3 regions of the Prochlorococcus marinus str. MIT 9313 genome follow, and region 2 is predicted to be linked to each of the others. Evidence: predicted binding sites of a transcription regulator. Region 2 holds the regulator's gene; each other region holds the start of a gene.
The links. The regulator NtcA, encoded in region 2, controls nitrogen genes in cyanobacteria. The targets are predictions, from matches to a motif close to GTANCNNNNGNTAC.
Positions count from the first base shown of each region.

Region 1: a site for NtcA is predicted at 4,852-4,865, ahead of AKG35_RS11930 (CbiX/SirB N-terminal domain-containing protein). Genes of this name have one in related genera too.
Region 3: a site for NtcA is predicted at 4,036-4,049, ahead of glnA (type I glutamate--ammonia ligase). Genes of this name have one in related genera too.

Region 1 is NC_005071.1:2,359,759-2,366,129, forward strand. Features, by position in the region: gene AKG35_RS11905 (urease accessory protein UreD) at 1-666, shown strand, start outside; gene AKG35_RS11910 (urease subunit gamma) at 685-987, shown strand; gene AKG35_RS11915 (urease subunit beta) at 997-1,314, shown strand; gene ureC (urease subunit alpha) at 1,351-3,075, shown strand; gene cobA (uroporphyrinogen-III C-methyltransferase) at 3,118-3,903, opposite strand; gene AKG35_RS11930 (CbiX/SirB N-terminal domain-containing protein) at 3,900-4,685, opposite strand; gene AKG35_RS11935 (ferredoxin--nitrite reductase) at 5,381-6,371, shown strand, end outside.
Region 2 is NC_005071.1:1,937,830-1,944,200, reverse strand. Features, by position in the region: gene AKG35_RS09850 (alpha-mannosidase) at 1-616, shown strand, start outside; gene psbN (photosystem II reaction center protein PsbN) at 625-768, opposite strand; gene psbH (photosystem II reaction center phosphoprotein PsbH) at 856-1,044, shown strand; gene AKG35_RS09835 (TatA/E family twin arginine-targeting protein translocase) at 1,079-1,354, shown strand; gene pth (aminoacyl-tRNA hydrolase) at 1,362-1,982, shown strand; gene AKG35_RS09825 (DUF3146 family protein) at 1,982-2,239, shown strand; gene AKG35_RS09820 (resolvase) at 2,223-2,654, opposite strand; gene AKG35_RS09815 (DUF3084 domain-containing protein) at 2,651-3,856, opposite strand; gene ntcA (global nitrogen regulator NtcA) at 3,922-4,656, opposite strand; gene rph (ribonuclease PH) at 4,731-5,465, opposite strand; gene AKG35_RS09800 (cob(I)yrinic acid a,c-diamide adenosyltransferase) at 5,607-6,221, shown strand; gene dcd (dCTP deaminase) at 6,221-6,371, shown strand, end outside.
Region 3 is NC_005071.1:655,145-661,515, reverse strand. Features, by position in the region: gene AKG35_RS03165 (AI-2E family transporter) at 1-686, shown strand, start outside; gene AKG35_RS03160 (AI-2E family transporter) at 683-1,684, shown strand; gene glnA (type I glutamate--ammonia ligase) at 2,550-3,971, opposite strand; gene AKG35_RS03145 (pyridoxal-phosphate-dependent aminotransferase family protein) at 4,522-5,706, shown strand; gene AKG35_RS03140 (nucleoside deaminase) at 5,648-6,139, opposite strand; gene AKG35_RS03135 (pyridoxal phosphate-dependent decarboxylase family protein) at 6,242-6,371, shown strand, end outside.

The DNA.
Region 1 (6,371 bases), 420 kb from region 2:
AAACAACACCCCAAAGGCCGCTGGGCAAGTCAAGAGTGTCACTTCGAACTAGAAACCAATGCTGATCTGGAATGGTTACCCCAAGAGCTCGTGGTTTTTCAAGGAGGCCTCTACAAGCAACGGATGCAAGTCGAACTGCAACCAAAAGCCAGTTTTCTCTGCGCCGAAGTGGTGCGCCTAGGTCGCACAGCTGCTGGAGAAACACTGAACGAAGGCGCCTGGAGGTCAAGCCTGGAGATCTGCCGACAAACCCCGATTGGTCGTCAATGGGAACTAGTCGATCAACTCGAGCTCAACAGCGAAGTGCTGCAGAGTTTGCACGGCATGGGGACACAGCCCGTGTTCGGATCTTTTGTTTGGGCCGCACCGCATCCTCTGACTGCCGACGTGATGGAGATACTTCTGCGGAACTGTCGAACAGATCGCGCAAACCTAGAAGGGTCCATGGCTTGTGGTGGTCTCGATCAAGGCTTAGTGGCCCGATATATAGGGCCATCAAGCCAAGCCGCGCGCCAATGGTTTTCCCGCCTCTGGGCCCGCACACGCCAGCTACGGCGGCTAAGCACTCCTCAACCTCCACGAGAATGGCCCCTGCAAGAAGAGGGAACGTTCTCAAACGAAAGGTTCACAAAGGACCATCAATCGCCTTCTGCCTCGCCACACTGAAATGAAATCCTGGCTTCCATGCACCTCAGCCCCCAGGAAAAAGACAAACTCCTGATCGTCACCGCTGCCCTGCTTGCAGAACGACGCCTCAACCGCGGCCTGCGGCTCAACCACCCCGAAGCCGTGGCCTGGCTCAGCTTCCTTGTCATCGAAGGCGCTCGTGACGGCCAATCCGTCGCGGAGCTGATGGCCGAAGGCAGCACCTGGCTGCGTCGCGATCAGGTGATGGATGGTGTTCCCGAACTGATCCCGGAGGTGCAAATCGAAGCCGTCTTTAAGGACGGCACCAAATTGGTCACCCTCCACGACCCCATCCGCTAAAAAATCCCCATGCCTCCGCTAATCCCCGGTGAACTGATTCCTGAACCGGGCACGCTTGAACTCAACAGCAACCGGCCAACCCTCACCCTGCGCGTGGCCAATAGTGGCGATCGACCGATCCAAGTTGGCTCCCACTTTCACTTTTTCGAGACCAATACAGCTCTGCACTTCGATCGTGATGCTGCACGGGGGCACCGATTGGACATCCCTGCTGGAACAGCGATCCGCTTCGAACCCGGCGACGAACGTGACGTGCGCCTGGTTGCCCTTGCTGGTCACCGCAAGGTTTTTGGTTTCAACGGTCTGGTCAACGGACCCCTCGACTGAACTGCTTCTACACCTCGTCCCTTTCGCTGCATTGCTATGGCCTACCGGATCGATCGCCAGGCCTACGCCGAAACCTACGGCCCCACCACAGGTGACCGCATACGCCTAGCAGACACCGAGTTGATCCTGGAGGTGGAACGCGATTTCACCACCTACGGCGAAGAAGTCAAATTCGGTGGAGGGAAAGTGATCCGCGACGGCATGGGGCAATCCCAGCAATCCCGCGCCAATGGTGCTGTTGACACCGTGATCACCAATGCCCTGATCCTCGACTGGTGGGGGATCGTCAAAGCAGATATCGGCCTAAGAGACGGACGGATCGTTGCCATCGGCAAGGCTGGCAATCCCGACATCACTGACGGGATTGACATTGTGATCGGCCCAGGCACTGAAGCCATTGCTGGAGAGGGTCACATCGTGACCGCCGGCGCCATCGATAGCCACATCCATTTCATTTGCCCACAGCAAATCGAGACTGCCCTGGCTAGCGGCGTTACCACCATGCTCGGTGGTGGTACAGGTCCGGCAACAGGCACCAATGCCACTACCTGTACACCTGGCGCCTTTCACATCAGCCGCATGCTGCAAGCAGCCGAAGGCTTGCCGATGAATCTTGGCTTCTTTGGTAAAGGCAATGCCAGTACAGCTGAAGCTCTCGAGGAGCAAGTACTAGCCGGTGCCTGCGGCCTCAAACTCCACGAAGACTGGGGTACCACTCCAGCAGCTATTGACTGCTGTCTTTCGGTAGCCGATCGCTTTGATGTCCAGGTCTGCATCCACACAGACACGCTCAATGAAGCAGGTTTTGTAGAAGACACAATCCGAGCCATCGGCGGACGCACCATCCACACCTTCCATACCGAAGGGGCCGGTGGAGGCCATGCACCAGACATCATCCGTATCTGTGGTGAAAGCAACGTGCTGCCCAGCTCCACAAATCCAACCCGGCCTTACACCCGCAACACCCTGGAAGAGCACCTCGACATGCTCATGGTTTGCCACCACCTAGATCCAGCGATTCCTGAAGATGTGGCCTTTGCCGAATCGCGCATCCGTCGCGAAACGATCGCTGCGGAAGATATTCTCCACGACCTCGGTGCCTTCAGCATCATTGCCAGTGATTCCCAAGCGATGGGACGAGTCGGAGAGGTGATTACCAGAACATTCCAGACCGCTCACAAGATGAAAGTTCAGAGAGGCCCTCTGCCAGAAGATGCTGCCAATCCACGTGGCAGTCGTAACGACAACAACCGCATAAAGCGCTACATCGCCAAAGTAACGATCAACCCCGCCATTGCCCACGGCATTGACAACCATGTTGGCTCAGTAGAGGTAGGCAAACTGGCAGACCTGGTGCTCTGGAAGCCAGGCTTCTTCGGCGTGCGGCCAGAACTTGTCATCAAGGGCGGGTCAATCATCTGGGCGCAAATGGGCGATGCTAATGCCTCGATTCCAACACCTGGACCAGTCCATGGCAGACCAATGTTTGCAGCATTCGGCAAAGCCCTTGCCCCCAGCTGCCTCACCTTCCTGAGCCAAGCGGCCATCGAAACAGATCTTCCCAACAAGCTGGGGCTGCAACGTGCCTGCATTCCCGTTCTGAACACCCGCACGATCGGCAAAGCAGAAATGCACAACAACAATTCACTACCAAAAGTAGAGGTAGATCCACAAACTTACGAGGTGTTCGCCGACGGCGATTTACTCACATGCGACCCCGCAGAAGAACTGCCAATGGCCCAGCGATATCTCCTACTTTAAACGCTAAATTCAACATCTACCTTTAGGTTGCTAAGTAATAGATCAAGACTTGATCGGCATCACAACCTCAGCCGGCTGAGGAGCACACTCTGCAACCTGTTCATCAACTACTGCACCCACAATCACAATCGACGGCGCTGCAAACCCTTCGCTCTGCACCCTTTGAACCAACTGTTCCAAGGGAGCTTTGAGGTAGCGCTGACCTACGACAGTGCCCTGTTGAATGATTGCTGCGGACGTAGCTGGATCGAGTCCACCGGCAATCAACTCTTCGACGATATAAGCAAGGTTATGCAAACCCATATAAATCACCAGGCTGTCACTTGCGCTAGCAAGATCCTTCCAATTCACAGAAGGGCGCTGTTTGTCGATCTTCTCGTGACCTGTCACAAAGGTGACAGAACTACCACCACAACGATGGGTCAGAGGAATACCCACATAGGCCGGCGCAGCCATCCCCGCTGTAATCCCAGGGACCACCTCCACCGATACCCCATGACTCTGCAAATAGGCGGCCTCCTCACCACCCCGCCCAAACAAAAAAGGATCACCACCTTTTAGGCGTACTACACAGGAATGACTCTGAGCCAATTCAACAAGCAACTCATTTGTCTTGGACTGTGGAACCCAATGACGTTCTCGACGTTTACCAACAAAATGCCGTTCACAAGACTCGGGCACTAACTCGAGTACTTCCTTAGGCACCAGAGCATCGTGAACCAAGGCTCCGCACTGGCGAAGCAGACGATAAGCCTTCAGTGTGAGCAAATCAGGATCACCAGGGCCTGCACCCACCAAATACACAGTGCCAAAGTCCAAAGAGCTCATGGCAATGCAGCCAGCAAATCAATCAAACCCAATCGAAATAACTCAATCTCAAGTAGGGAAGTCATCACCCCACAATCGCGCAGCGTCTGCGTAATCTGGATTGGCGCCAAGGCGAGAAAAAGAGGCGTGGATGCCTCCTTCGCTGAAGCGACATCAGCATGCCAATCGTCCCAGGACAACATGGGCAACGCCAGCCGCTGCTGCAGCAAACTTAAATAGCGATGAGCAACACCCTGGCGAAGGGGATGGTGAACCAAAACAAGAGAGCCATCACGACAATCATGATGCTGCACCCACTCCTGTAACAATCGCCACCAAGAGGGCCAGGCACCCAAGAAAGGCACCAACCTGGTGTTCACACCCTGTTGCTGAAGTCGCTGACGAATCAACGGCACATCCTCTCGAACATGAGAACCAGGCAGCAGCAACAAAGGAACCAGCCAAATAGGATCTGCACTCTGCTCATGGCGATCAGTAGCCGTTAAGGCCTCTACCAGCACAGGTGTGCCACGAAGTTGCGCGACCTGCAGAGCAAAAGAACGCACACAAGAAGGAACATATCCACCAGCACGGCCATGCACGATCAAACGCAAAGCGCGCTTACAACCAACCTCCTCATGCTTTCGTAACAACGGCCACGGATCTAAGACATCCGAAACTGGTGAAGTCATTCCAGTCTTAATAGTCGACTGCAACCATGACATCCCGTCGCTATCGAACACAGTCGCAAACTCGGTTGAGGACGAGTGGTCGCCAAGGCAGACAGGGTGCAACCCGCTCAAAACGCTTTAACAGTGACTTCGAAAGGGATTTAGCTGCCATGAACCGTGTGTGGAAAATGCTCAGACAAGGCACAATCCGCTGGTTGGGAGAGATAGGCCGCCAATACTGAAATCACTTAAAATTTATACACAGCAGCCATAAAGAAAAAAACTTGTGCACCTAGATGTATCGATAAACACCAAATTTTGAATTTCACACAAATGCTCAGTTTTGTTCAATCTGATACCGCCAATACCCTCTTCCATCAGGCTTAATGACTCCATTCGCAGCCTGGCCTCACTCCTCAACACCTCTAGTTGCCAACATCAGCCGGGTTCAGAATGTACACAAAGACACCAATTCTTGAATTTCACACAAATGCTCAGTTTTGTTCAATCTGATACCGCCAATACCCTCTTCCATCAGGCTTAATGACTCCATTCGCAGCCTGGCCTCACTCCTCAACACCTCTAGTTGCCAACATCAGCCGGGTTCAGAATGTACACAAAGACACCAATTCTTGAATTTCACACAAATGCTCAGTTTTGTTCAATCTGATACCGCCAATACCCTCTTCCATCAGGCTTAATGACTCCATTCGCAACTTACCCTTGCTTCAATAATGGCAGGGCCTAAAAACCATGGCTATCGAATGCGCGAATAAAATTTAAACAACATGATCACTTCTTTTCAAGTTTAATTTCAACAAAATTTCATGGTTATTAGCTCTCCTGCGAAACAATTTCTACAAGGAAAGAAGCTCAACAAAATTGAGCAAAATAAAGCTTTTAAAGATGGCTTAGATGTTGGTGATGAACTTGAAAACTTTGCTCAGCTCGGTTGGGAACAGGTCGATAAAACAGACCTCGAACTGCGCCTGAAATGGTATGGAATGTTCTGGCGACCCAAAACCCCTGGCAAGTTCATGCTACGGCTAAGGATACCCAATGGTGTTCTCAATAGCCACCAAATAAAAGTAGTGGCCTCAATCGTGGGTCGCTACGGAGAAGACGGCAGTTGCGACATCACAACACGCCAAAACCTACAGCTTCGTGGTGTTTTACTGAGTGATCTTCCCGAAATCCTCAAACGTCTTGAAGAGGCAGGTCTCAACACAATCCAATCAGGTTTTGATAACCCACGCAATGTCACAGGAAATCCACTGGCTGGGATTGACCCTCTTGAAATTGTTGATACTCGCCCATACACAACTGAACTACAAAATTTCCTGACGAATCAAGGAAAGGGAAACCATGAATTCTCCAACCTTCCCCGCAAATGGAATACGGCAGTTGCAGGGGCCCGCGATAATTTCCTGCTCCATAACGACATCATCTTCCATCCAGTGGAACACGATGGGGTGATGGGTTTCGGCGTCTGGCTCGGAGGGATCCTCTCCTCGCAGATGAATGACTATGCGCTGCCTTTAAATGCCTGGGTTAAACCCAATGAAATCTGTCGGCTCACCGGCACTATTCTAACGTTATGGCGAGATAACGGTGAGCGCAACAATCGCCCTAAGGGCAGGTTTCGCATGTACCTCGACAGCGTGGGCATCGAAGCGTTTCGCACCATGGTGGTGGAAAAATTTGGACCGCTAACACCTGATCCCGGTTCTGTATTTGAAGACAAGCCACGCTCTTTTTACGGAATCCACCCTCAGAAACAAACAGGGCTTCACTACGCCGGCATGCATGTACCGGTTG
Region 2 (6,371 bases):
GGAGGTTCCCCTGGCTTGCTCAGCGGTGAGATGGGCGGCGGATACCAGCGGTGGAGTCATTGAACGGCCTGCTGACGCTATGACGGCTAGGGAAAAAGCACGTTGGGAGGTCCCTGTGATCTCCTGGTTGGCGAGCGAGTCGGCGGCGCCGGGCGGTGGCCTTGCGGTGTTATTGGATGGGCCTCAGGGCGTTCATGTGTGCCCAGACAGGCTTGGTGTTTCTCTGCTTAGAGGGGCTACCTGGCCAGATCCCTCGGCTGATCGGGGTTGGCATCGTCAGCGATTAGCACTGATGCCTGTTCCCGATGGTTGGAGTCGGGAGGCTGTGCCTCAGGCAGCGTTGGCTTTTCGAGAGCCGGGCTGGTTGGGGCCTTCTGATCTCAAGGTGTCATGGTCAGGATTGCCGTCGCTGCCTTCAAAGCTGATTCCATTGGCTGTGACGTATGCCGAATTAAGGCAGCTGAAGCTCAGCGTGCTTAATGCCGGTGCAACACGCCAGTCTTGGGCCGTAGGGAAGACTTGGCGGGTTGGTAGCGCTCACGAGTCCTGTCTCGGCGAAGCGGTAGAGCTGAAGCCTGGAGAGTTGGCTGAACTATTGCTTGAGCGTGTCGATTGATGTGATCGTCAGTCTTCGTGTTCTTCAAAGGGGTCTTCGAGTTCTTTTGAGGGAGGACCAAAAGCTGTGTAGAGCCCGTATCCGGTCAGCCCGAAGGTGATGGTGACCATGGCAATGAGCAGGGAGTAGGTCTCGGAGGAGGAGTTTTCCATCACATCTCTCGACAGGATTAGTCCGTATGCGGACTATGACCATTACAGTAGGCATGCTTAATCACCATCCGAGACCGAAGCTCCGTTATGGCTCAAAGCACCCGTCTGGGAAATCTGATCAAATCTCTACCCGGCTACGCCCCTGGCAAGGTAGTGCCAGGTTGGGGCACTACCCCAGTGATGGCTGGGATCGGCTTCATGTTGCTGATTTTCCTGGTGACCATCTTGCAGATCTACAACCAGTCGCTTCTTCTCCAAAGCATCAGCTTTGAATAGATTGTCCTCGGCTCTGCTGGGCTGAGGCTCGCCTATGAATGTGTTCGGCATCGGTCTCCCCGAGATGGCGGTTATCGGCGCCATAGCCCTGCTTGTCTTTGGACCTAAACGACTTCCAGAGTTTGGTCGCACGCTTGGTAAAACCTTGAAAGGTTTTCAGGCAGCCTCAAAGGAATTCGAGCGTGAGATTCATAAAACGATGGCAGAACCTGAGTCCATCGAACAGGCTGCGACGGAAGAGTCCATGCAGCAAGACACCAATGCAATAGGTGAAACCCCTCAGGAGGCTAAAAACCCTCCCGCTAGCTGAGAGTGGTATGAGGCCGGGTCGTTTACGTCTATTGGTAGGCCTAGGTAATCCAGGCTCAAAGTATGTCGGTACCCGTCACAACATCGGCTTCATGGCCCTCGATAAGTTGGCTGCGCAGAAGTCAGTCAGTTTCAGGCCGCAAACAAAGTTCCATGGACTGATGGCGGAAGTGGCGGTTGGCTCAGAGAGGGTTCGATTGCTGATGCCTCAAACTTATATGAATGAAAGCGGTCGGGCGATTCGTGCAGCCATCGATTGGTTTGGCTTGGAGGTTGATCAGTTGCTGGTGCTTGTAGATGACATGGATTTGTCTTTGGGTCGACTGCGGCTTCGCGCCCAGGGAAGTGCAGGAGGTCACAATGGTTTGCGCAGCGCGATTCAACATCTGGGGACTCAGGATTTTTGTCGTCTGCGGATCGGGATCGGTGCTCCAGGTTGTACCTCTGAGGAACGAAGAGCTCGAACCGTCTCGCATGTGCTCGGGGTGTTTAGTCGGCAGGAGAGCCTCCTAGTCGATCAAGTGCTTGATGAGGTGCTGATGGGTTTGGATCTGATTCAGTGCCTTGGGTTGGAACGGGCAGGTAATCGTCTCAATGCTTTTCAACCGGAGGGTTGTTCTGCCTGCTGATGAGTCATTTGCCTGTCACCACGGCTCGCCTCTGTGTACACCGCCAAAGCTTTGCCGACCAACGCTTGGATGGGGAGGTCTCCGCTGGGGGGTTTCAGTGGCAGTTCAGCTGGGCTTTCGATCGGGGTGAACTGAAAGTGGAACCCTCTCTTGGGCGAGCACTGATTGAGGATGCTTTATTGCGCTTCCTCGTTAAGGCTGACTACCACCTTGAGCCTGGTGGGGATTATATGTTCACTGTTAGGGCCCGATTCTGAAGTTGGGTGGTCCGGCCCAAAGGAGTTGTTGCCCGAGGTGGTCTTCAAGCAACACCATTGCGGCTATGGCGTCTAGATGATGGGGAGGCAGGATCATTCCTCGGGGTAGCCAGCGGCGCCAGTTGCTTGGGGGCCATAGCTCCCAATAGCGATGGCGGGCGCGCAGTGTGCTCCCACGTTCTTCGACCACATGCAATGGGGCAATGTGCCGCAGAAGGTTTTGCCAGTATTCACTGCTGGTGCCGTTGCCGATCAAGATGCCTGCTAAGGGTGCTTGGTTTTGCCAATGCATGATGAGGTCGAGCACAGCGGCTGCGGCCACCACTTTCCCCTCAAGCACAGCATTTGTTGCTGTATCGGCAAGAACTAATCCACATTTATTGCGACCAGGATCTACGGCCACAAGCCTTGTCATGGTTTGTCTTCGGCAATCTTTGTCCAAGGACCACCCACGGGCTGCAGGACAACTGCTACCGGATCGGCTGTATCGCTGTTGCGGAGTGCCACGGCTTCTAGCTCAATCCGCTCTTGAGAACGGTTCAGTAATGCCTTGCCGAGCCGGTTCATCTCACTGCCATCGAACTGCAGTCCGGAACTGAGGGATCCGCGTCTTTTTACCTCTGCCAGAGTTGATGCAAGCAGGAGGCTAAGTCGGTTGCGCACGGTTTCGCTGCTCTTCTCGTTTTGGTCAAGAGTCGTTCGTGCGAGAACTTCGCCTTGTCGGACGATGTTGATATTTTGGCGAGCATCCGGGAAGGCATACACCACGTTCTCACCACGCAACACGTTTGCGGCAGAGCGCACATAGACCACCCAGGTGCCTGGCTTTCGGATGATCTGTTCGATGCGGTTGATGTCGGTGCGTGGCACGAGCAGGATCTGTCGATTGGCTTCTTCACCGGGACGTACGCGTCGAAAAGCCTCCAGGTTTGCTTCCTGAAGTAGGCGGTCGATGACGGCTTTCGCCTGGCTGGGGTTATCGAGCCGCAGGGTGGCTGCAGCAAGTTGCTGCCCACTGCTCAGCACAACATCCCCTCGACGTAAGGCAATGAGGTTGGTCTCGAGCTGCTTCAGTTCTTTTTCAGCCGCGCTAATCCTGCTGCGAACATTGGCTAGTTCAACTTCCGTTCGGCGGATGTCGGCATCTTTTTTGGAAATGTCGCGACTGAGACGAGCTCGTTCCGCCTCGAGCTGTTGTCTTTGTTTTTGTAGTGGTGCGAGTTCGTTGCGAAGGGCGGTAGCTCGCTTTTTGGCTTGCTTCAGTTCATTCTGAACCTGATTGCTGTCCGACCTGGCCTGCTTGAGATCCAGCTCGGCATTGAACTGGGCCGACCGACTTGAATTGAGGGCATCACGGCTTTGTTGGAGTTTGGCCTGAAGGTCATCCAGTTCAAAAAGTCCTACTCGCAGTTGTCGACTGACCAGCAGCATCAGTCCTAGGGACAGGGCGCTAATTAGGCTGCCAGTGAGAACGGTGATGAAGACGGCTGTCCTTCGCGGTCTGAGATTGAACAGGCTCAGCCTTGCTTTGCCTACACGGCTGCCAAGTCGATCGCCAAGGGTGGAGAGCACACCACCGAGGACGAGTAGGGAGAGGATCAGCAGCCAGCCGGTCACGACAATGGGCGGGTGGGATCAGGAATAGTGTCAACCCGTTTCACCATCCTGGACTGGGACGGGGATCAGTTGAATTTTTTAGCAAGGGCAATCGGATCAAGAACGGTGATTTTCTTGCGATCGATTTGCACTAGACCTGAATTGCGCAGGTCTCCCAACAGGCGAGTAATGGTGACGCGAGTGGAGCCGATTGCTTCAGCGATGGACTGATGTGAGAGGCGCAGGTCAATGGTGATTCCTTGTTCCCCTGGAACCCCGAAATCCCGGCAGAGGACTAGCAGGAAACTCACAAGCCTTGATGACATGTCGCGGTGAGTGAGGGTCTCGATCATGGTCTCGGTTTGCAAGATCCGACTTGAGAGACCCTGCAGCAGAAGTAACCCCACGCTGGTGTCGTTTTCGATCGCTTGGCGAACTGAGGTGGCTGGCGCTGTGATCATTTCGACTCGGGTGAAGGCTACGGAGTGATAAAAACGGTCCGAGCGATGGCCTGTGAGTAGAGAGAGCACTCCAAATAGGCTGTTTTCACGCAGCAATGCCACGGTGATCTCTTCACCAGATTCATAGACCCGAGATAGCCGAACCGCGCCGCGTCGAATGAGATAAACCTTTTCGGCAGGATCGCCAGGAAAGAAGATGGTTTTGGAACGCTCCACCATTTCGTTGCTGGCGCCATCCAGTTCACGGATGACTTCCAGCAGGGTTTTCTGGGGTGGAGCAGGCGAGTTGGCCATACTTCCTGACCCTTGAACATAGGGTTGCTGGGCGTAACGGCTGAAGCCGCGGATGACGCCGGCCATGGCTGCGCAGCAAACGGCAGAAATATGAAGTTAGGGAGTGGACCTCCACTACCATGTAGCAATGGTGACGGTTTTTAGTCTTCTTGCATTAATGCCGAGCGTTGGAAGGCTTGTAGATGTTGCAGGCCGGGTTCTGCCAGATTCAGCAAGTCGTTGAGTTGATTCCGGCTGAATGGAGCCCCTTCAGCGGTGCCCTGCAGCTCCAATAGGTGCCCATTGGAGCCCATTACCACGTTTAGATCCACATCAGCCCTGGAGTCTTCGCTGTAGTCGAGGTCGAGAAGGGGATAACTCTCCACTAAACCAACGGATACTGCAGCAACTTGCTCGATGACGGGTTGATGCGTGAGCAGCCCTTGTTCCAGCAAGCGATCGCAGCCTCGTTTTAAGGCAATCCAAGCGCCGGTGATGGAGGCTGTACGTGTGCCGGCATCGGCCTGAATGACGTCACAATCAATTCGCAGGGTGGTTTCCCCAAGAGCGGCCATGTCGATCACGGCGCGCAGGCTGCGGCCAATGAGGCGTTGAATTTCTTGAGTGCGTCCGGAAAGCTTGAGCAGTTCACGGTTCTGTCTTTGCGGGGTAGACCCAGGCAGAAGGCGGTACTCGGCGCTGAGCCAGCCTTTGCCTTGGCCTTTGCGCCAGCGGGGTACACCTTCTTCAACGCAAACACTGCAGAGCACTGAGGTGCGACCAGTGCGGATGATTAACGAACTGAGGGCAAAGCCCATTGGATCCCATGTGATCTGAAGGGGCCGCATCACGTCAGCAAGGCGGCCGTCAGCACGTGGCTGGGGGGATGTGAGCATCGTGCCGTTGGTGGTTGAGATGAACTGAGCCTGGCAGAAACAGGTGCTTTTACACCATGGATAGTGTCAAGAGCCTTGTTAAGCAGCTTTCCACCGCTACATTTGATTTCTGCTGGTTTTGTCGGGGCGATTGAGACTTTTATGACAGCCAGCCTGAGCCCTAGTCATCGCTCCGTGGATCCGTGCATGACGGACCATCGCTCGCAGGAGAGTGATGGGAGTCGGTCTTTGGCAGTAGTTGCTGATAGGCGTTTGCTGCATCTGGTAGCTCCTGAAGGGCAGCTTCAGGTTTATACAGCCCCCTATCGAGGCAGTTTTTCTGTTGTCTTGAGTCAGGCGTTAAGAGCGGCTGGGCTGGGAAGTCGTGTATTGGTGGCTCAGTTCCTCAAGGGAGGAGTAGACCAAGGCCCAGATGGGCGTGTGCGCCTATGTGGGCGACTTGAGTGGCTGCGCCCGGCGGTTCCTGGCTGTCTATCTGAGCCTGCTTCAAGGCTTGCCGTTGACTCCAGCGCGCCTGAGGCCGTGGAGGCCATTTGGCATGAATGTCGGGATCGCATCATGGCGAGTGATTTGGATCAAATGGTGTTGGATGAGGTTGGTCTGGCGATTGCTCTTGGTTATCTCGATGAAGCTGATGTGTTATCAACTCTGGAACAGCGCCCCGGCTCGATGGATGTCATCTTGACTGGCTCAGTCATGCCATCGATCCTGATGGCAATGGCTGATCAGGTCACTGAGTTGCGTCGTGGTTTCTAATGCTTAAAAACGATCGTTGGATCACCGAACAGGCCGCAGCAGGGATGCTTGAACCCTTTCAAGCCGGACTGATTCGACATCTTGATCCTGAGCAGCATCAACGGCCTGTACTCAGCTTTGGCTGTTCTTCCTTTGGTTATGACCTAAGGC
Region 3 (6,371 bases), 1.1 Mb from region 2:
ACGCATTGCCAGATGGTGCAAGCTTGGCCTCAGGAGTGAGGGAAGGCCTGCAAGGCCTTCTAGGCCTTGCAGGCAACCTCGGCAGCGGCTTGGTGCAACTCCTGTTTGTGTTGGCAATGAGCTTGATGGTGGCGGTGCAACCGACGGCATACAGAGATGTAGCCATCTCGTTATTGCCTTCGTTTTATAGGCGACGAGCCCGCTCGATCCTGAGCCAATGCGGAGATGCGCTGAGCAGCTGGATGGTGGGTGTACTGATCAGTTCCTTTTGTGTGGCCCTGCTTGCCGCAATCGGCCTTTCACTACTTGGGATCAAGCTGGTGATGGCGAATGCCTTGCTTGCTGGGATGCTCAACGTGATCCCAAATGTAGGGCCTACCTTGAGCACGATCTTTCCGATGTCGGTAGCGCTGCTTGATGCACCCTGGAAAGCAGTCGCTGTGCTTGGGCTCTATGTGGTGATTCAGAACCTGGAAAGTTATGTGATCACTCCATCAGTGATGCATCACCAGGTGAAATTGTTGCCCGGGCTGACTCTCACAGCCCAGTTTGTCTTCACAGTGGTGTTTGGTCCTCTTGGCCTGCTGTTGGCGCTGCCACTCGCTGTCGTGCTGCAAGTGTTGATTCGCGAGGTGGTCATCCACGATTTGCTTGATCCCTGGAAGAAAAAGCGATTGGCGCCATGAATGCCCGCACCCTTCTTGTCGCACTCACTCTGGTGGTGCTGGCTTTGCTCACCTGGCAGCTGCGTTGGGTGTTGTTAGTGCTCTTTGGAGCAGTGGTATTAGCAGTAGCACTTGATGTGCTAATTGAGAAACTTCAGGACCGCCTCTCCTGGCCTCGTCCCCTTTCGCTAGCAGTGGTGCTGGTGGTGCTGCTGCTTGGCGGTGCCTTGGTTTTCCAGCTGCTGGTGCCTGAGTTGATCACCCAGGTTCAAGAGTTGGGCAACCTCGTACCCACCCTGGTGAGCAAGCTGAAATCGATGCTGGTCAGCAACCCGCGACTGATGAATCTGGAAGAGTCTTTTGCCGAACAGTTCAGCTGGGATCGGATCCAACCCTTGGGCTCGCAATTGCTTGGCGTGGCAGGCGGGGCCGCCAACAGCCTGATTCAGTTGTTGTTGATGAGCCTGCTGGCTGTCTTGCTAGCGCTAGACCCTGTATCCCATCGCCAAATGGTGATTGCTGCAACGCCTCGGCCTGCGCGACAGGAGATGGCTGAATTGCTTGATCAATGCCGTTTGGCTCTTGGTGGCTGGCTTGCTGGGATGACGATCTCAGCCAGCAGCGTGTTTGTGCTCACTTGGGCAGGGCTTGCACTGCTCAAGGTTCCTCTGGCCCTATTGAGTGCATTGGTCTGTGGCTTGCTGACCTTCGTCCCCACCATTGGGCCAACGGCCGCCTCACTGCTGCCATTGGCCATGGCCCTGCTTGTTTCACCCCTACTAATGCTGCAAGTTCTGCTATTGCGGCTGATTTTGCAGAATCTTGAGGCGTTTTTGCTCACCCCGCTGTTATTGCGGCGTACGGTCAACCTGCTTCCCACCGTGGCGTTAATGGCTCAACTGAGCTTGGGCGCCTTATTGGGTCTACCAGGGGTGTTGTTGGCTTTGCCACTTGTGGTGGTTTTGCAGGTAGGAATGGAGCAGGTGGTTGTTAAACAGATCATGGATCGTTGGGCGTAATCATCCAACAATATTCGCTTGATATGAGGCTGTCATTTATTGATGATTGGCAACAAATCAATCACGACTGCAACTTCATGCTGGACGATTTTATGTCCATGAGCTTTTTGGATTTATAGATGTATTTGGTTTTGCATCTAGAATTAACCACTTGCACATCCCACTTGCACATCCCTGAGCCAGGTAGGTGAATAACAACAACGGACCCTTTCTCTCTTGAATCGAAAAAGTCTTTTTGTTGGATTGCTTCAAGGAAATAGGCGTAAGCAGGCACAGAATAGACATACAACTACCTTTTTAGACTAGGCAGCTTGATACATTTGAAGTTTGAATGTAGCAATTCAAAAGCTCAGCAAAGCCAAAATCTACTTGAAGCCGTAAAGTTGTTCACATAAACAACCGCATACGCAGTATTGGATGATTTATTAGCAGTTTCTGCCATTGACTACGAAGACATTTATTCTGAAGCCTGGCCATTACTTAATGGCTGCAAATCATAAGAGATCATGGTATTCCACTTAGCCGTTTAGCTTGAGCTAAAGGAATGAGCACTCAATCCAATCTTCTACTGCAAGATGCAGTTGATATTAATTTTAGATAGCTTGCTATTTACACACTAATGCTAGCAATTAAGTATCACAATATACTGTTAATACATATCCCACGAATAAACATTCACAGCCATTAGATTCTAATTCCTTTCCATAGTCAAAGCGCCTCGGAGGAAATTTCTATACAACAAGCCATATTTTCCTGAAGGCTAAGTCATTAAAAAGTCCCCGCTTAGGTGCGGGGACTTGAAAATTAGTTTAAATGAATAACTTTCCCTATTTTTTCAAACAGATGGTGATCTTTTCACCCAACCTCATGCGTCGTAATACATGGTGAACTCATGGGGATGAGGCCGTTGACGCAATTGCTGCACCTCTTCGTATTTGATGTCAATCCAGTTGTCAATGAAGTCTTCAGTGAAGACTCCCCCTTCCATGAGGTAGTTCTTGTCTGCATTTAACGCTTCGAGTGCACCATTAAGTGAAGCTGGCACTGTGGGGATGCTGGCAAGGCGTTCTTCTGGTAGTTCAAATAGATCCTCATCGAAACCATCGCCAGGGTCAATTTGGTTTTTAATGCCGTCAACGCCCGCCATCATCATTGCGCTGAAAGCTAGATAAGGATTGGCCAAGGCATCGCCTGGGCGGAATTCAAGACGCTTAGCTTTCGGGTTTGGGCCAGTGAGCGGAATGCGAACAGCTGCAGACCTATTGCCCTGAGAATAAACAAGGTTTACAGGAGCTTCAAAACCTGGCACCAAACGCTTGTAGCTATTGGTTGTGGGGTTTGTGAAAGCCAGGAAGGAGGGAGCATGCTTAAGGATGCCGCCGATATACCAGCGAGCCGTCTGTGACAAGTTGGCGTAGGTGCCTTCTCCAAAGAACAGGGGTTGGCCTCCTTTAAAGAGGCTCTGGTGAACATGCATCCCGGTGCCGTTGTCGTTGAACACCGGCTTGGGCATAAATGTTGCCGTTTTGCCGTATTTACGTGCAACATTCCTGACGATGTACTTGTAAATCATCACGTTGTCCGCAGCTTCAATCAGCTCAGCGAACTTCATCCCCAATTCATGTTGGCCAGCACCTGCAACTTCATGGTGGTGCTTCTCCATCGGGATTCCTAATTGCCCCATCAGCAGCAGCATTTCGGAACGGATGTCCTGGGCGGTGTCGTTGGGTGGAACCGGAAAGTAGCCCTCTTTCAGTTGGATCTTGTAGGCAAGGTTGCCGCCTTCTTCAATGCGACCGCTATTCCAAGGGGCCTCAATCGTGTCAACGCTGTAGAAGCAACCACCTTCGCCAGAGTTGTAGCGGACGTCGTCAAAGATGAAAAACTCTGGCTCAGGGCCGAAAAAAGCAGTATCGGCCAGGCCGGTGCCGGCTAAGTAACCGAGGGCTTTTTGGGCAAGCGCCCTGGGGCATCTGGCATAGGGCTCACCACTACGAGGTTCCCGAATGGAACAGATCAAGCTAAGAGTCTTGTGGCGATAAAAGGGGTCGATCCAGGCCGTACTGGCGTCGGGCACCATATCCATATCTGATTCGTTAATGGCCTTCCATCCACGGATGGAAGATCCATCGAAAGCCAAGCCATTCGCAAAGGCTTCCTCATCAATCAAATCCGAACAAACGGTGAGATGCTGCCACTTGCCGTGCAGATCAGTGAACTTGAGGTCAATCAGTTCAATGCCCTCGTCCTTGATCTGGCGGAGGACGTCTTGGGGTGATTTGCCCATGGCGAAGATGAGGCCGAGCCGGCGATAAGAGAGCGACCGTAATCAGCCGCATGGCCCCCTTTTTGTAGCAACAGGTACCTTCTACTGAAGCCTTGTTTCCTTTCTGGGTGGATTCCGTAACCGTTTCTGTCAGCTTGAGCTGATCTAAGTCTGGGTGAACTTTATGGCTGGATCACTGATTTTGATTGTTTAGTCTTCTATATCCCTCAACTCGTCCAAGTCGTCCATTCGTCCTCAATGGCTGATCTCATCACAGGGTTGATTGGTTGCTACAACCATTTTCTTTCAGCCTTCGCTCGATCTGCATGAACGGTTTTGAAGCCTGCTTTCAGTCAATGGGAATCAGGCTTCAAAGGGACTTTGCCAGACGAGCTAGCGTTTTTTTACTTACTTCCCTTCTGCTGCCAAAAGACGCAAAAAAAATAATCAGTATTTTTTAATTGCCCTCGCTATTGATTGACCTGCTTGGTTGCCGTTGCAATCCCTCAAAAAAGTCCCGGGGATGAAGGGTGACTGCTTAGGCTCTAGATAATTGAACTAACCAAGGGCCTTGGCGACGACGCAAACCCTTCCCCAGGTTGACCAATCTCATAAGACGGTTCTCGAACCGATTGCCACGCCTAGCCGCTTGCTATTTGGGCCTGGACCCTCAAATGCCGATCCCAAGGTGCTTCAGGCACTTGCGCGCTCTCCGATTGGCCATCTTGATCCCCTTTATCTGGAATTGATGGGTGAGGTTCAGGAGTTGCTCCGCTACACCTGGCAGACCGACAACCGTTTCACACTGCCGATGAGCGGTACTGGTAGTGCCGCCATGGAGGCGACCTTGGCCAATACCGTTGAACCTGGTGACACGGTATTGGTTGCTGTAAACGGTTATTTCGGCAATCGCCTTGCCGATATGGCTGCTCGCTATCGAGCCAATGTTCAGTTGATTGAAAAACCCTGGGGAGAAGCCTTTTCCCTTGCAGAGCTAGAAGCAGCTTTGAGCGAGCATCGTCCAGCAATTCTGGCTCTAGTGCATGCAGAAACATCCACTGGCGTTTGTCAGCCAATGGATGGGGTCGGCGATCTTTGCCATAAGCACGATTGCCTCTTACTGCTTGATACGGTCACCTCCTTAGGCGCTGTACCGGTTTTTCTGGATCAATGGAAGGTTGATCTGTCTTACAGCTGCAGCCAGAAGGGGCTCAGCTGCCCTCCTGGTCTTGGCCCTTTCACCATGGGACCCCGCGCCGAAGAGAAGCTTGTGGCCCGTAGTAGCAAGGTGCCCAATTGGTATCTAGACGTGTCGCTGCTGAATCAGTATTGGGGAAGCGACAGGGTTTATCACCACACTGCGCCGGTGAATATGAACTTTGGGATGCGTGAAGCGCTGCGATTACTTGCGGATGAGGGCCTTGAAAACGCTTGGGATCGTCATCGCTGCAATGCCGAAGTGCTCTGGGCAGGGCTCGAGAGTCTTGGTTTGGAGTTGCATGTACCTGAAGCCTTGCGTTTGCCCACACTCACAACTGTTTGCATTCCTAATGGAGTTGATGGCAATGCCTTCCGTCTGCATTTGCTGAATGAGCACGGCATTGAAATCGGCGGCGGCTTAGGAAGCTTGGCTGGCAAGATCTGGAGGATTGGCTTGATGGGATACAACTCCACCCCTAAAAACGTTGAGCTGTTGCTCAATCTGTTCGAGTCAGAGTTACCTCGTTTTCGTGAAAACGTTGCCGTTGCTGCTTGAACCAGGCTTCTAGCTGCTGCCTAGCTTCAACTTCCATCACACCGCCAAGAACACGCATTTTATGATGTGCACTGGGGTGTTCCCCCAGATGGATTGTGCTACCAAGCCCGCCTCGTTTGGGGTCATGTGCAGCAAAGATCACCTGGCCCATGCGCGCTTGTGTTAGTGCTCCTGCGCACATCGGGCAGGGTTCCAGAGTGACAATCAGGGTGCAGTCATTAAATCGCCAATCACTTCTGAGCCAGGCAGCCTGTCGGAGTGCAATCAGTTCTGCATGGCCTAATGGATCACGTCTTCGATGCCTTTGGTTGCTGCCATGTCCGATACAGCGGCCATCGGCATCCAGCACTACGGCACTCACAGGAACTTCTCCAAAATCGCCAAGTTGTTTTGCTCGAGTCAGTAGCCGCAACATCCAACAGCGGCATTGCATGTTGGTTAGTTCAAGAGGTTGCGCTAAAGGCACCGCTAAGTGGCAGCTCCTGATCAAACAATGCCATCAGGAGGGAGAATGGAACTTGTATGACGAGCGTTATTGGCTGGCACTCCCCAGATAAGGCCGACTGCGACCTTGGCGCCCTTTGCCAAGCCTGACCGTTTCGATCCAGAACTGCAGACTTTTCTGGAGCAGGCCAGTGCTCGACTTTGTCAATGGTTCGCAACAG